2 regions of the Caballeronia sp. ATUFL_F1_KS4A genome follow, and region 2 is predicted to be linked to the other one. Evidence: riboswitches for the same ligand, from Rfam matches in the RefSeq annotation. Region 2 holds a riboswitch; the other holds the start of a gene.
What was found. Region 2 has a riboswitch for thiamine pyrophosphate ahead of NCS03_RS12635 (FAD-dependent oxidoreductase). Riboswitches for the same ligand answer to the same signal wherever they lie in the genome.

Region 1: it holds a riboswitch for thiamine pyrophosphate, as region 2 does, so the genes downstream of both, thiC (phosphomethylpyrimidine synthase ThiC) here and NCS03_RS12635 (FAD-dependent oxidoreductase) in region 2, are expected to answer to the same signal.

The regions. Positions count from the first base shown of each region.
Region 1 is NZ_JALQEB010000002.1:465,569-472,881, reverse strand. Features, by position in the region: gene NCS03_RS05295 (DUF4397 domain-containing protein) at 1-604, opposite strand, end outside; gene NCS03_RS05290 (EamA family transporter) at 955-1,896, opposite strand; TPP riboswitch at 2,117-2,257, shown strand; gene thiC (phosphomethylpyrimidine synthase ThiC) at 2,387-4,318, shown strand; gene NCS03_RS05280 (YMGG-like glycine zipper-containing protein) at 4,559-4,738, shown strand; gene NCS03_RS05275 (hypothetical protein) at 4,944-5,468, shown strand; gene NCS03_RS31140 (hypothetical protein) at 5,729-5,857, shown strand; gene NCS03_RS05270 (L-lactate permease) at 6,115-7,313, shown strand, end outside.
Region 2 is NZ_JALQEB010000015.1:25,332-32,644, reverse strand. Features, by position in the region: gene NCS03_RS12650 (glutamate synthase-related protein) at 1-683, shown strand, start outside; gene NCS03_RS12645 (glutamate synthase subunit beta) at 752-2,218, shown strand; gene NCS03_RS12640 (ABC transporter ATP-binding protein/permease) at 2,288-4,030, opposite strand; TPP riboswitch at 4,262-4,386, shown strand; gene NCS03_RS12635 (FAD-dependent oxidoreductase) at 4,574-5,716, shown strand; gene thiS (sulfur carrier protein ThiS) at 5,733-5,930, shown strand; gene NCS03_RS12625 (thiazole synthase) at 5,954-6,760, shown strand; gene thiE (thiamine phosphate synthase) at 6,757-7,313, shown strand, end outside.

The DNA.
Region 1 (7,313 bases), on a different contig from region 2:
AGCCCGGCAGCGTCGCGATCAGTTGATACGTGCCGCCGGAGACGTAGATCGAGTCTTGCGTCGTCGCCGGTACGGCGTTCTTGTAGGCGACGCCCGCCATCGTCGGGCTGACGGTCGAGATGTTCGTGCCCGGCGCGACGAGATAGATGTCGAGGTTCGGCGCGTTCGTCGATGCGTTGAACGCGCGCACGCGTGCGCTGCTCGATAGCAGGCCCTTGTCGAACGGATCGTCGATCACCGCGATCGACGGCACGAAGCCCGCGTCCGGCAGCGCGATCACCGTGTATTCGTGCCCTTTCGCCGCGTTCGAGATGGTCGTGTCGGTCGCGAGTTGCGTCGTCGTGTTGACGGCGGCGTAGGAAAAGTTGTGCTGGCCCGTGTCGATGTTCGCGAAGTTCGTCACCGCCTTATAGGCGAGATTCGGCTGCAGGATCTTGCTGTTGTCGTAGAAGTCGACGTTCGGGCCGCTCGGGATCGCGTGGATGAAATGGACTTGCGGCTGAGTGACGCCGATTTCCTTGCCGACGTCATCGGAGCTTCCGCCGCAAGCGGAGAGCAAAGCGGCGACGGCGGCAAGCGCGGCAGCGGTGCGGATGAGCTTCATGGTTTCACCTTCCTTTGTTTTGATTTGATTTGATCGGCCACATCGTCATCCGGGTCCGGACGATTAGGCATCCGCAGGACTTTGCGCGCTCGCTCGCCGGGCCCGATTCGGGTTTCCCTCTTGCCATTTCGATCGATCAGATTTGCCGTCGAAGTGGCGCATGCGTTGAGCAATGAGCATGCCCCGAGACGGTGCGACGATGGCGTGTATCGGCCGCTGAGGCCCGTCCGGAAAGGGTTTCGGATTCGTTAGAGGAATTGCTCGGGATGCGCGAAGACCCCGCGCGGTGCTGCATCGATCAATGCAGCGTCGCCGCGTGACGAGAAGCGGTTTTTACAAGGATGGTGCGTTCAGAGAAGTCCCCGCCGCCGCTGATCAAACCCGAACGAAAGCCCAACGGAAAGCAGAATGACAACGGTCGCAATCACGGTCCATTGCGTGACGATTTCCCCGAGCAGCAGCGCGCCCAAACCAACCGCCACCACCGGATTCACATAAAGACAACTCGTCGCGACGATCGTGCTCGTATTGCGGATCAGAAAGTTATACGCGACATAAGCGGCCATCGAACCGATCACAACGAGATACAAAAACGAGAACCCCGCGCCGACGCCGACGCTCGCCAACCGCTCGCCCGATGCGAACGCGATCGCCGTCGCGATCAATCCGCCCAAACCGATCTGCAGCGCCGTCGACATCAGCAGATCGGAAGGCTGCGGCAGGCGCGTCGCCAGATGCGCGCCGCCCGCCCAGAAGATCGCGGCGCACAGAATCGCCAGCGTGCCGACCGTCGAACTCGGCGAGGGATCGCCGTGATTCAGCAGCACGATCCCGAGCAGACCCAGCGCCACCGCGAACCACTCGCCTTTCGCGACGCCGCGTCCGCTGAGCGCGGTGAAGATCGTCGCGAAAAGCGGCACCGTCGCGACCATCACGGCGGCCGTGCCGGTCCCCACGGTCCGCATGCCGTAAGCCATCATCCCGCTCGACAGACCTTCCAGCAACGTGCCGACGATCGCCGCGTTGCGCACTTCCCGCGCGCTGGGCCACACCGACTTGCGATGCACCGCGATCAAGAATAGCCCGATGCCCGCGAACAGATTGCGCAGCCCGCCGAGCATCAACGGCGGAAAAGATTCGAGCGCGAGATGGATGCCGAGATACGTCGATCCCCAAACGAGATAGACGACCGTCAGTGCAAGCGCGACCTGCCCCTTGAAAGAGCGCGGCGCGCGAAACGGAAAACGGTCAGGGAAGCTGAACGGCAGGCGCGGCGGAGGCAGTGCGGACATGCATCACTCCGCGGCGACGGCTGCGCGCCGGAGAAAAACGGGCAAAACCAGACAGAACGACATGGCGTAAAGCAAAGGGGAATGGCGCGAGGAAGGACCGCGCGACCTTCGGGAAAACCCGGAAATCCGCGGCGCCCGACATTATGCAGTAAGCGCTCGCATCCATCGGCTCATTTTCGGGATGGTTGCCAAGACGCCACGCCGCGGTGTAACGTGTCGGCTGCTAACGCGGGGGTCCTGCGTTGCACATCGCGGTTTCGTGCGGTTTCATCGACGAAGCGCTTCGTGTGGCGTGGGTGAGAAATACCCTTTGAACCTGATCTGGATAATGCCAGCGCAGGGAAGCGTTCGGGTTCCATAGGCCGCAGTCCACGCCACTTCAACCGAACCCGTACCTTTCCATCTCGTTCCTCCCTGTTTAGCTCCTGAGTCACCACGAGCTACGACATCGCTCGTGCTGAAAAAAAACGTCCCTTAGGAGATCAAGCACATGAATGCCAACCCGAAGTTCCTCTCGGAAAACGCCGTCGTCGATGCCGCCGCCATCGCGCCGCTGCCGAACTCGCGCAAGGTCTATGTCGAAGGTTCGACGCCCGACATCCGCGTGCCGATGCGCGAGATCACGCAATCCGACACGCCCGACGGCTTCGGCGGCGAGAAGAATCCGCCCGTCTACGTGTACGACACGTCGGGCCCGTATACCGATCCCGACGCGCAGATCGACATTCGCAGCGGTCTGCCCGCGCTGCGCGGCGCGTGGATCGAAAAGCGCGGCGACACCGAGGAACTGAGCGGCCTGTCGAGCGAGTTCGGCCGCGAGCGCGCCGCCGATCCGAAAACGGCCGAACTGCGCTTTCCGGGTTTGCACCGTCATCCGCGCCGCGCGCTCGCCGGCAAGAACGTCTCGCAGATGCACTACGCGCGGCAAGGCATCATCACGCCGGAGATGGAGTACATCGCGATTCGCGAGAACCAGCGTCGCGCGGAGTATCTCGAAAGCCTGCGCACGAGCGGCCCCAACGGCGAAAAGCTCGCGAAGATGATGGGCCGCCAGCACGCCGGACAAGCCTTCGGCGCGGCGGCGTTCGGCAAGGACGCGGCGAAGGAAATCACGCCTGAATTCGTGCGCGAGGAAGTGGCGCGCGGCCGCGCGATCATCCCCGCGAACATCAATCACCCGGAAAGCGAGCCGATGATCATCGGCCGCAACTTCCTCGTGAAGATCAACGCGAACATCGGCAATTCGGCGGTCACGTCGTCGATCGGCGAGGAAGTCGACAAGATGACGTGGGCGATTCGCTGGGGCGGCGACACGGTCATGGATCTGTCGACCGGCAAGCACATCCACGAAACGCGCGAGTGGATCATCCGCAATTCGCCGGTGCCGATCGGCACGGTGCCGATCTATCAGGCGCTCGAAAAGGTGAACGGCAAGGCCGAAGACCTGACGTGGGAAATCTTCCGCGACACGCTCATCGAGCAGGCGGAGCAAGGCGTCGATTACTTCACGATTCACGCCGGCGTGCGCCTGCAATACGTGCCGCTGACCGCGAACCGCATGACGGGCATCGTGTCGCGCGGCGGCTCGATCATGGCGAAGTGGTGCCTCGCGCATCACAAGGAAAGCTTCATTTACGAGCACTTCGAAGACATCTGCGAAATCATGAAGCAATACGATGTCTCGTTCTCCCTCGGCGACGGCCTGCGCCCCGGCTCGATCTACGACGCCAATGACGAAGCCCAGCTCGGCGAACTGAAGACGCTCGGCGAACTGACGCAGATCGCGTGGAAGCACGACGTGCAGGTGATGATCGAAGGCCCCGGCCACGTTCCGATGCAGCTCATCAAGGAAAACATGGACCTGCAACTGGAATGGTGCGACGAAGCGCCCTTCTACACGCTCGGGCCGCTGACGACCGACATCGCGCCGGGTTACGACCACATCACGTCGGGCATCGGCGCTGCGATGATCGGCTGGTTCGGCACCGCGATGCTCTGCTACGTCACGCCCAAGGAACACCTGGGGCTGCCGAACAAGGACGACGTGAAGGAAGGCATCATCACGTACAAGCTCGCGGCGCACGCGGCCGATCTCGCGAAGGGTCATCCGGGCGCGCAGGTGCGGGACAACGCGCTGTCGAAGGCACGCTTCGAATTCCGCTGGGAAGACCAGTTCAATCTCGGTCTCGATCCGGACAAGGCGCGCGAATTCCACGACGAAACGCTGCCGAAGGATTCCGCGAAGGTCGCGCATTTCTGCTCGATGTGCGGCCCGCACTTCTGCTCGATGAAGATCACGCAGGACGTGCGCGATTTCGCGGCGAAGCAAGGTGTCAGCGAAAGCGAGGCGCTCGCCAAGGGCATGGAGACGAAGGCGATCGAGTTCGTGAAAAAGGGCTCGGAAATCTATCAGCCGACCTGAAGCTTCTGACTCGCTGACAACGGCCTGTCGCACAGCGCGTGCGGCAGGCCGTTTTTTATGTGTGCGCCGGGCGCAAAGCCTTGTCGGGCCTGAATGAGCGGTTCATCCGACGATTCGGGCATCTTTTCTGCTGGTTGAGTGCGTGAACCGGCGCAAATGCGGCCGAGCCGCAGCCGATTCATCTCATCTTCGAATTGGAGAGTCGACATGAAAATCATCAAACAGATCGGCGCCGCTGCAATGATCGTTGGGTTTCTGGGAGGACTGACCGCTTGCGGCGACATGACCACGCGTCAACGGGATACGGCTATCGGCGCCGGCGTCGGTGCGGCGGGCGGCGCGGTGATCGGCGGCAGCGCGCTTTCGACGCTCGGCGGCGCGGCGGTCGGCGGGATTATCGGCAATCAGGTCGGGAAGTAGCGCGAACATCGTCTGAACGACGCAACGGACGCGTTTCGCCGCCATCAACGACCCGCTGTTTCATTTCTGTTACATAAACGCGCGCCGCAATGCTTTTTCACATCACGCGGCGCGCCTCCCGGTTGTCGTTCGACTAAGCTGCTTCTTAAGGGGCCAATTTCATTCGATCCCACGTCCCGCAAGCCGTAACGCAAGGAGCAGTGCCATGATTTCCGCCCGCAGCATGTCCGGACCCGGGACGGCCGCCGCAGCGCTCGCCGCCGGGCTTCTTCTCGGCGGATGTTATTACCCTTACGGTTATCCGGCTTATCCAGCTTATCCGCCCGCGCCTGTCGTCGGCGCGACCTACACGCAGCGGGAATTCGCGTTGCCCGCGTCCGGCACGGCGGCCACGCCGACGTCATCCGCGACCTTGCCGCCACAGTACGAATACGCCGTCGGCTCGTCGTACTCCGACTACTACCGGACGTATCCCTATCCGTATTACCCGCCGTATGCGGCTTACCCGTACTACGGCTATCCGGCGTACTACGGCTACGGCTACGGTTATCCGGCGGTTTCGTTCAGCTTCGGCTACTGGGGCGGCAGCGGATGCTGCTGGGGACATGGCTATCGCGGCGGCTACCACGGTGGCGGATGGCACGGCGGCGGCGGGTGGCATGGGGGCGGCGGCTGGCACGGCGGCGGCGGCAGTTGGCATGGCGGCGGAGGCGGCGGCCGCGGACACTGATCGCCGCGCCGCGATACGCCAGGTGAGACAAAAAGCCGTTTGTCGCCTTGCCGCGTAACACTGCTGCAACATTTTCCTTTCGACACGGGCTCGCGCGCACGACGCGCTTCATCGTGCGCCGGCGCACTTTCCTTATCCGACAAGGCTTCGCCACTATTCGCCAGATGATTGGCACGGTTTTGGCTACATAGCTTCCCTGCATCGAGTCGCAACGGCGATAACCGTTGTTCCGCGCACTTTTCCGTATCGGGGGATCGGACATGATGGCCTTCGTGTTTTTCCTGCTGTGGATTTTCGCCTCGCTCGGCCTTCTGACCGTGTGGGTCTTCCGCCAGACGCCATCGGCCGGTCGCGACGAGAGCGCGCCGAGCGCCGTCGCCGAGGGCTGATCGCGCTCGTCCGTGCTTCTCCGTCCGCATCGATGACGCGCCCGCAAGCGGCGCGTCCCTTCACGTCCATTCACCTCTGCGCGCCACGCCGTGGCCGGAATGGACGGGCATTCACGCCTTGACGCATGCCCTTCGCGCCCTATTCTTAGTGTGCGCGTTATGCGGTTGCTTAAGCCGGCGGCCGGACATCGAACTCCACGCGCATCGCGGCTTCGCGTTGGCGCCGCTTCGGTTCATGACAGAACGAAGGAGACCCGATGTTCCACCAGCTACTCACCCCGATCGCCAATTCCCTGTTCGCATCCTTCATCGTCGCCGCGCTGCCGATCATCCTCGTGCTCGTGCTGCTCGGCTGGGCGCGCCGTCCCGCGTGGCAGGCGTCGCTCGCGGGGCTGGTCCTTGCGCTCGTCATCGCCATCGCGGGCTGGCATTTTCCGGTCGGGCTCGCGCTCGATTCGGTCGCGGCCGGCGCCGTGTTCGCGCTGTGGCCGGTCATGTGGATCGTCTTCGCCGCGATCCTGCTCTACAACGTCGCGCAACGCTCGGGGCGCTTCGAAGCGTTTCGCGTGTGGATGGTCGATAACCTGCCGAACGACCGGCGCATCGTGCTCGTCGTGATCGGCTTCTCGTTCGGCGCGCTGCTCGAAGGGATTTCGGGCTTCGGCACGCCGATCGCAATCACGAGTTCGCTCTTGATCCTGCTCGGCTTCCCGACGCTCGAAGCGCTGACCTTCACGTTGATCTTCAACACGGCGCCGGTCGCGTTCGGCGCGCTCGGCGTGCCGATCACCGTGCTCGGCGCAGTGACGCACCTGCCCACCGATGCGCTCGCCAAAATGGTCGGTCGCCAGTTGCCGTTCTTCGCGCTCTTTCTGCCCTTCTATGTGATCGGTATCTACGCGGGCTTTCGCAACATGATGCGTATCTGGCCCGTGCTGCTCGTCTCGGGCGGCGTGTTCGCATTGACGCAGTTCGTGACGTCGAACTACATCAGCTATGCGCTCACCGACGTGCTTTCGTCGCTCGTCTCGCTGATCGTGACGATCGCGTTCCTGCGCGTGTGGAAGCCCGTCGCGGACGAGCGCTTCGCGGTGAACGTCGAGCGCGCCGGCGCGACGCGTTCGGCGATTCCGGGCGGCCAGGGCTGGGTGCCGTGGATCGTGGTCTCGGTGGTCGTGATCGTGTGGACGGTGCTCAAGATCTTCATGATCGGCGACGTGAAAATCGCGTGGCCGGGCCTCGACAAGGCGGTCTACATCACGCTCTACAAGCAGCCTTACGGCGCGATCTGGGACTTCCAGCCACTCGCGACGGGCACGGCGATCCTGGTCGCGTCGATCATCACCGCGTTGATGGTGAAGCTGCCCGCGCGCGAATACGTCGCGGCGATCGGCGATACGTGGGTGCAGACGCGCATCGCCATTCTGACGGTCGCGACGATCGTCGGCCTCGCGTA
Region 2 (7,313 bases):
GCACGGCGGGCCAGAGCTTTGGCGCGTTCCTCGCGAAGGGCGTGACGCTGGATCTCGTCGGCGACGGCAACGACTACGTCGGCAAGGGCCTGTCGGGCGGGCGCATCATCATTCGCCCGACCAACGACTTCCGCGGCAAGTCCGAGGAAAACATCATCTGCGGCAACACGGTGATGTACGGCGCGATCGAAGGCGAATCGTATTTCCGCGGCGTCGCGGGCGAGCGCTTCTGCGTGCGCAACTCGGGTGCGACGGCGGTCGTCGAAGGCACGGGCGATCACGGCTGCGAATACATGACGGGCGGCACGGTGGTCGTGCTCGGCGAGACGGGCCGCAACTTCGCGGCGGGCATGTCGGGCGGCATCGCGTTCGTGTACGACCCGGAAGGCGCGTTCGCTGGCAAGTGCAACAAGTCGATGGTCGCGCTCGATCCGGTGCTGCAGCAGGCCGAACAGGAGCGCACGGTGGATCGCACGCTGTGGCACGCCGGCAAGACCGACGAAGCGCTGCTCAAGGGGCTGATCGAGCGTCACTTCCAGTTCACCGGCTCGCCGCGCGCGAAGTCGCTGCTGGAAAACTGGGATTCGGCTCGCCGTCAGTTCGTCAAGGTGTTCCCGACCGAGTACCGTCGCGCGCTCACCGAAATGGGCGCGAAGAAGGGCAAGGAAGCGGTCGCGGCTTAAGCCTCGTTCAATCAGACAGACGCGCGCTCCGGGAGCGCGCGCGATCCTCACCAAATACAGAGAAAGAAATGGGCAAGGCAACCGGTTTTCTCGAGTTCGAACGCCGCCACGAGGCGTACGAAGCTCCGCTTACCCGCGTCAAGCATTACAAGGAATTCGTCGCCGCGCTGACCGATGAAGACGCGAAGGTTCAAGGCGCGCGCTGCATGGACTGCGGCATTCCGTTCTGCAACAACGGCTGCCCGGTCAACAACATCATTCCGGACTTCAACGATCTCGTGTTCCAGCAGGACTGGAAGAGCGCGATCAACGTGCTGCATTCGACCAACAACTTCCCGGAATTCACGGGCCGCATCTGCCCGGCGCCGTGCGAAGCGGCGTGCACATTGGGCATCAACGACGATCCGGTCGGCATCAAGTCGATCGAGCACGCGATCATCGACAAGGCTTTCGCCGAAGGCTGGGTCGTGCCGCAACCGCCGAAGCACAAGACGGGCAAGAAGGTCGCCGTCGTCGGTTCGGGGCCCGCGGGTCTCGCGGCCGCGCAGCAACTCGGACGCGCGGGCCATGAAGTCGTCGTGTTCGAGAAGAACGATCGCATCGGCGGTCTGCTGCGTTACGGCATCCCCGATTTCAAGCTGGAGAAGTGGCTGATCGATCGCCGCATGCGTCAGATGGAGGCGGAAGGCGTGTCGTTCCGCACGAACGTGTTCATCGGCAAGGATGCGCTGCCGGAATACATCGCGAATACGGCGAAGGAAACCATCACGCCCGACGAGCTGAAGGAACAGTTCGACGCGGTCGTGATCGCGGGCGGCTCGGAAACGCCGCGCGATCTGCCGGTGCCGGGGCGCGAGCTCGAAGGCATCTACTACGCGATGGAATTCCTGCCGCAGCAGAACAAGGTCAACGCGGGCGACAAGCTGCCGGATCAACTGCTCGCGAAGGGCAAGCATGTCGTCGTGATCGGCGGCGGCGATACGGGTTCGGATTGCGTGGGCACGTCGAATCGTCATGGCGCGAAGAGCGTGACGCAGTTCGAACTGCTCGCCCAACCGCCCGAGGAAGAGAACAAGCCGCTCGTGTGGCCGTACTGGCCGATCAAGCTGCGTACGTCGTCGTCGCATGAAGAAGGTTGCGAGCGCGACTGGTCGGTTGCGACGAAGCGCTTCGAAGGCAAGAACGGCAAGGTCGAGAAGCTGATCGCCGTGCGCGTCGAGTGGAAGGGCGGCAAGATGCAGGAAGTGCCGGGTTCCGAGTTCGAGATGAAGGCCGATCTCGTGCTGCTCGCGATGGGCTTCACGCAGCCGGTGTCGCCGGTGCTGGATGCGTTCGGCGTCGAGAAGGATGCGCGCGGCAACGTGCGCGCCGCGACCGAAGGCGACAAGGCGTATTACACGTCGGTCGATAAAGTCTTCACCGCCGGCGATATGCGTCGCGGGCAGTCGCTGGTCGTCTGGGCGATTCGCGAAGGACGTCAGTGCGCACGATCGGTGGATGCGTATCTGATGGGATCGAGCGAGTTGCCGCGGTAAGCGTCGCTCGACGCTTCATGCAAAAAGGCCACGCAATCGCGTGGCCTTTTGCTTTTGAGCGCGGACGGGTCAAACCTCCGCCATCGCCCTCTCGATCTCGATCTTGTAATCATGGAACATCGCGACCGACTCGCGATGCGCCACGCTCACAATCGCCGCCTTCGGAAGCCGCTCGACCAGCATGTTGTAGATATGCAGCTCGTTCTCGGCGTCGAGCGCGCTCGTGGCTTCGTCGAGGAACACGAAGTCCGGCTTGTGCAACAGCACGCGCGCGGCAGCAAGCCGTTGCTGCTCGCCCGGCGACAGACTCCGCGCCCAATGCGCGCTTTCCTCCAGCCGATCCGCATACGCCTCGAGATTGCACAGACGCAGCGCGTCGCGCGACTCTTCATCACTGAACGTTCCGCCCGCCGACGGATACGAAAGCGCCGCGCGCAACGTGCCGATCGGCAGATAACTCATCTGCGGGACGAACATCATCTTCGCGTCGACGGGCGCGTCGATCGTGCCGTCGCCGAACGGCCAAAGACCCGCGAGCGCGCGCATCAACGTGCTCTTGCCCGAGCCCGATGGACCGACGACCAGCCAGCGCGAACCCGGCTCGATCGACACGTTCGCCACGCGCGAAAGCGGCGTGCCGTTGGGCAGCGCGAGCATGAGCCCGTTGGTCGTGAGCGACGGCGTGCTCGTGTAGTGCAGGTTGATGCCGCCGCGCTCCGTCGCCGGCGACGTTTCTTCGCGGATATGCGTCGAGCGCATTACGCGCTTGAATTCGCGCAGACGATTCACGGTCGCGCGCCATTCGACCAACGTCGAATAACTGTTGATGAACCACGAAAACGAATCGCTGACCGTGCCGAACGCCGATGAAATCTGCATCAGCACGCCGAACGAAAACGCGCCCGCGAAGTAGCGCGGCGCGGCGACCATGATCGGGAAAATGATCGCGATCTGCCCGTAGAACGACAGCACGAAGGTCATGCGCTTCGTGTACTTCATGATCATCCACCAGTTGTCGCGAATGCGCTGGAAGATGGTCTTTGCGTTCGCCGTTTCGGTCGCGATGCCGTCATAAAACGCAATCTGTTCGGCGTTCTCGCGCACGCGGATCAGGCCGAAACGGAAATCGGCCTCGACCTTCTGCTGCTGATAGTTGATCGACACGAGCGGATGCCCGACCTTCTGGATGATCAGCGAGCCGAGAATCGCGTAGAGCGCGGCGGCCCAGACCATGTAGCCCGGAATCGTGATCGGCGTGCCGCCGAGCGAGAAGGTCAGCGCGCCCGCGATGGTCCAGAGAATCGTGATGAAAGTGACGAGCGTGACGAGCGTCGAAAGCAGATCGAGCGAGAGCGAAAGCGTGGTGGTGGCGAAGGATTGCAGGTCGTCGGAAATACGCTGGTCGGGGTTGTCGGCGAGGCGGTCGCGCTCGATGCGGTAGAACGCCTTGTCACCGAGCCATTGTTCCAGAAAGCGGTTGGTGAGCCATTGACGCCAGCGAAACGCGAGCATCTGCCGCAGATATCGACCGTACACCGCGAGCAGGATGTACGCGAACGCGAGGCCCGTGAAGATCAGCAGCAGATGCGGAAAGTCCTTGACGTTCTTGTTCTGCAGCGCGTTGTAGAAGTCGGCGTTCCAGCTGTTGAGCCGGACGTTGATCCACACAACGGTCATGTTGATCGCGATGATCGCGACGAGAAGGCCCCACGCGAAGCCGCGCTCCTCCGACACCCAGTAGGGCTTGATGAGGCTCCACGCCGAGACTTCGTCGGCCTTCTGCTGCGTGCTTTCGGTATGGGTGTTGGTCATGAGCTTCCTGCTGATGCGCCTCGTGGCGCCCGATTGTTACGTCCGCGGCCGGGCCGCGCGCGGCGTTTTCCGGCTCCGCAGATTGTTCCGGGGTTCGCTTAACGCTCACTTAATTTCGGGCGATCGTCCTGCGAACCATGTTCGCGGCATTGTGCCAGAGTGCCGCCGCGCACGATAAAAGGCGGGGAATCCCGGTTTGCAGCGCCTTCGCCTTTCATGTTTTAATGACCCTCGACGAAACAGGGGTGCTTCGCGTGCATCGGCGGCCGGAACGGTCGGCAGCGCGGCGAGGCTGAGAGAGACCCTTTGCACCCGATCCGGGTAATACCGGCGAGGGAAGTTTCCGGAGACCGCGCGAGCCTCGCGCCATTCCTCCAGTCTCTTCCAGTCCTTTCTTCGCGCCCGGCGCGCTTCATGCGCTGCCGAGCCGGTCTCTCCCGCTGATTTCGTCCTCGTGATGTGGCGCCGCGCCAGCACGATCGGGATCGCGTCTTTCGTCTCCATCGTGCAGCGCAGCGTTACGCGTATGGAGACATCGAATTGATGAACAGAATCGATCAGGGCGCCGCGCGCCGGCCGGATTTCGCCGTCGTCGGCGGCGGGCTCGTCGGACGGCTCGTCGCCTGGCAACTCGCGGGCGCGGGCCACGACGTCGCGCTTTACGAACGCGGCGACGCCGCCGGCACGCAGTCGGCCGCGTGGGTCGCCGCCGCCATGCTCGCGCCGCTCGCGGAAGCGGCGAGCGCGGAGCCGCTCGTCGTCGGGCTGGGGGCGGCATCGCTCGAACGCTGGCCTGAACTCATCGTGCAATTGCCCGAGCCGGTTTTCTTTCAGCGCAACGGCACGCTCGTCGTCTGGCACGGCGCGGATCGCGCCGAAGCGCCGCTCTTCGAACGCCGTCTCAAGGCCAATTCGCCCGCCGATCTGCTCGACGGCGGCTTCGTCAAGCTCGCGGGCGCGCAAGTCGCGCAAGCCGAACCGGCGCTCGGAACGCGCTTCGCGCAGGGCTGGCTGCTGCCGAACGAAGGCCAACTCGACAACCGTCAGGCGCTTGGCGCGCTCGCCGCCGGACTTGCCGCGCGCGGCGTGCGTACGCACTGGAACACCGCCGTCGATGCGATGCCCGACGCGCGCTGGATCATCGATTGCCGCGGCCTCGGCGGCAAGCCCGCGTGGCCCGCGCTGCGCGGCGTTCGCGGCGAAGTCGCGCGCGTGCACGCGCCGGGCATCGGGCTGACGCGGCCGGTGCGGCTCTTGCATCCGCGCTATCCGCTCTACATCGCGCCGAAGGAGAACGATCTCTACGTGATCGGCGCGACGGAAGTCGAGGGCGAGGACATGTCGCCCGTGAGCGTACGTTCGGCGCTCGAGCTGCTGAGCGCCGCGTTCGCGGTGCATCCGGGTTTCGGCGAGGCGCGCATCCTCGAACTGAACTCGCATTGCCGGCCGACCTTGCCGGATCACCGGCCGGCGATCGTCTGGGACGGGGCGCGGACCTTGCGCGTGAACGGCTTGTACCGGCACGGCTTCATGATCGCGCCCGAAGTCGCGGATGCCGCGTGCCGTCTCGCCGACGCGCTCGCTTCCGGCGATATCGCCGATGCCGAGGCCTTCTCCGATTTCCGCAGCGCCGCGCGCTGGCCCGAACTGCTGCACGGCGAGTTCGCGGTTGCGCCAGCGCTCTAGTCATCAGGAAACAACCATGAACATCCACATCAATCAGCGCGTCTTCGATTTGCCCGACGCCACCACCGTCACCGACGCGCTCGCCGCGTTCGGCGCGAAACCGCCGTTCGCGGTCGCGCTGAACGGCCAGTTCGTCGCGCGCGGCGAACACGCCACGAAAACGCTCGCCGCCGGCGACAAGCTCGACGTCGTGTCGCCCGTCGCGGGCGGCTGAACTCCGAACCGAAGGATCGAACCATGACCATTTCCACCGCCGACGTCCTCACGCTCTACGGCGAGACGTTTCCGAGCCGCGTGCTGCTCGGCACGTCGCGTTATCCGTCGCTGCAATCGCTTTCCGACTCCATCGACGCCGCTCGGCCGGGCATGGTCACGGTCGCGCTGCGCCGTCAGTCGGAGACCGGGGAAGCCGGCTTCTTCGATGTGCTCAAGCGCCACGGCGTCGCGCTTTTGCCGAACACGGCGGGCTGCCAGAGCGTCGACGAGGTGCTCACGACCGCGCACATGGCGCGCGAGGTGTTCGAGACGCCGTGGATCAAACTGGAATTGATCGGCGACGACTACACGCTGCAGCCCGATCCGATCGGCCTCGTCGAAGCGGCGGCCAAGCTGATCCGCGATGGCTTCAAGGTGCTGCCTTACTGCACGGAAGATCTCGTCATCGGCCGGCGTCTGCTCGATGCCGGCTGCGAAGCGCTGATGCCGTGGGGCGCGCCCATCGGGACGGGCAAGGGCGTGACGAATCCATACGGGCTGCGCACCTTGCGCGAGCGTCTGCCGGATGTGCCGCTGATCGTCGATGCCGGTCTCGGCGTGCCGTCGCATGCGTGTCAGGTGATGGAATGGGGCTTCGATGGCGTGCTGCTCAACACGGCCGTCTCGCAGGCAACCTTCCCGCCGCAGATGGCGCGCGCGTTCGCGCTCGGCGTCGAAGCGGGGCGCACCGCGTTCCTCGCGGGCCCCATGGCCGAGCGCGACAGCGCGCAGGCGAGCACGCCGGTCGTCGGCATGCCGTTCTGGCATCAGGACGGAGGCGCGGCATGAGCTTGTTGAATCGTGAAGTGTTCTGGCCGCCGGCGGACGAGCTGACTGAAGTCGCCGAGCGGATTCGCGCGCGTCTGGGCGAATGGCCGGCGGCGGAAACGCGCTGGCGCATCTGCCTGACCGCGCCGGAATCGCCGCAGGCGAGCGACATCATCGTGTTCAACGAGCCGCACGATGTGGCCGCGAACGGCGCCGCGGCAATCCTCGAAGCGCATGGCGATCGCGTCACGCTGCGTCGTGGCGACGAGCGTTTCGCGCTCGAAGGCGAATGGTCGGATGATTGGCTGTCCGCGCTCGCCGCTTTCCTCGACTGCAATTTCGAGCCGCACGACGCGCTGACGCTCGCGCTCGCCTGGCGCGCGGGCGATGAGAACAAGGACGACGCGTGGCCCGTCGATTTCGCGACGTTTCCGCGCGTCGCCGATCTGCCCGCCGCGCCCGAAGGCGGATTCCCGGCGTGCCCCGATCGGCTCGGCCTGTATCCGGTGCTGCCGAGCGCCGACTGGGTCGAGCGCGTGCTCGATCTCGGCGTCCGCACGACGCAACTGCGCCG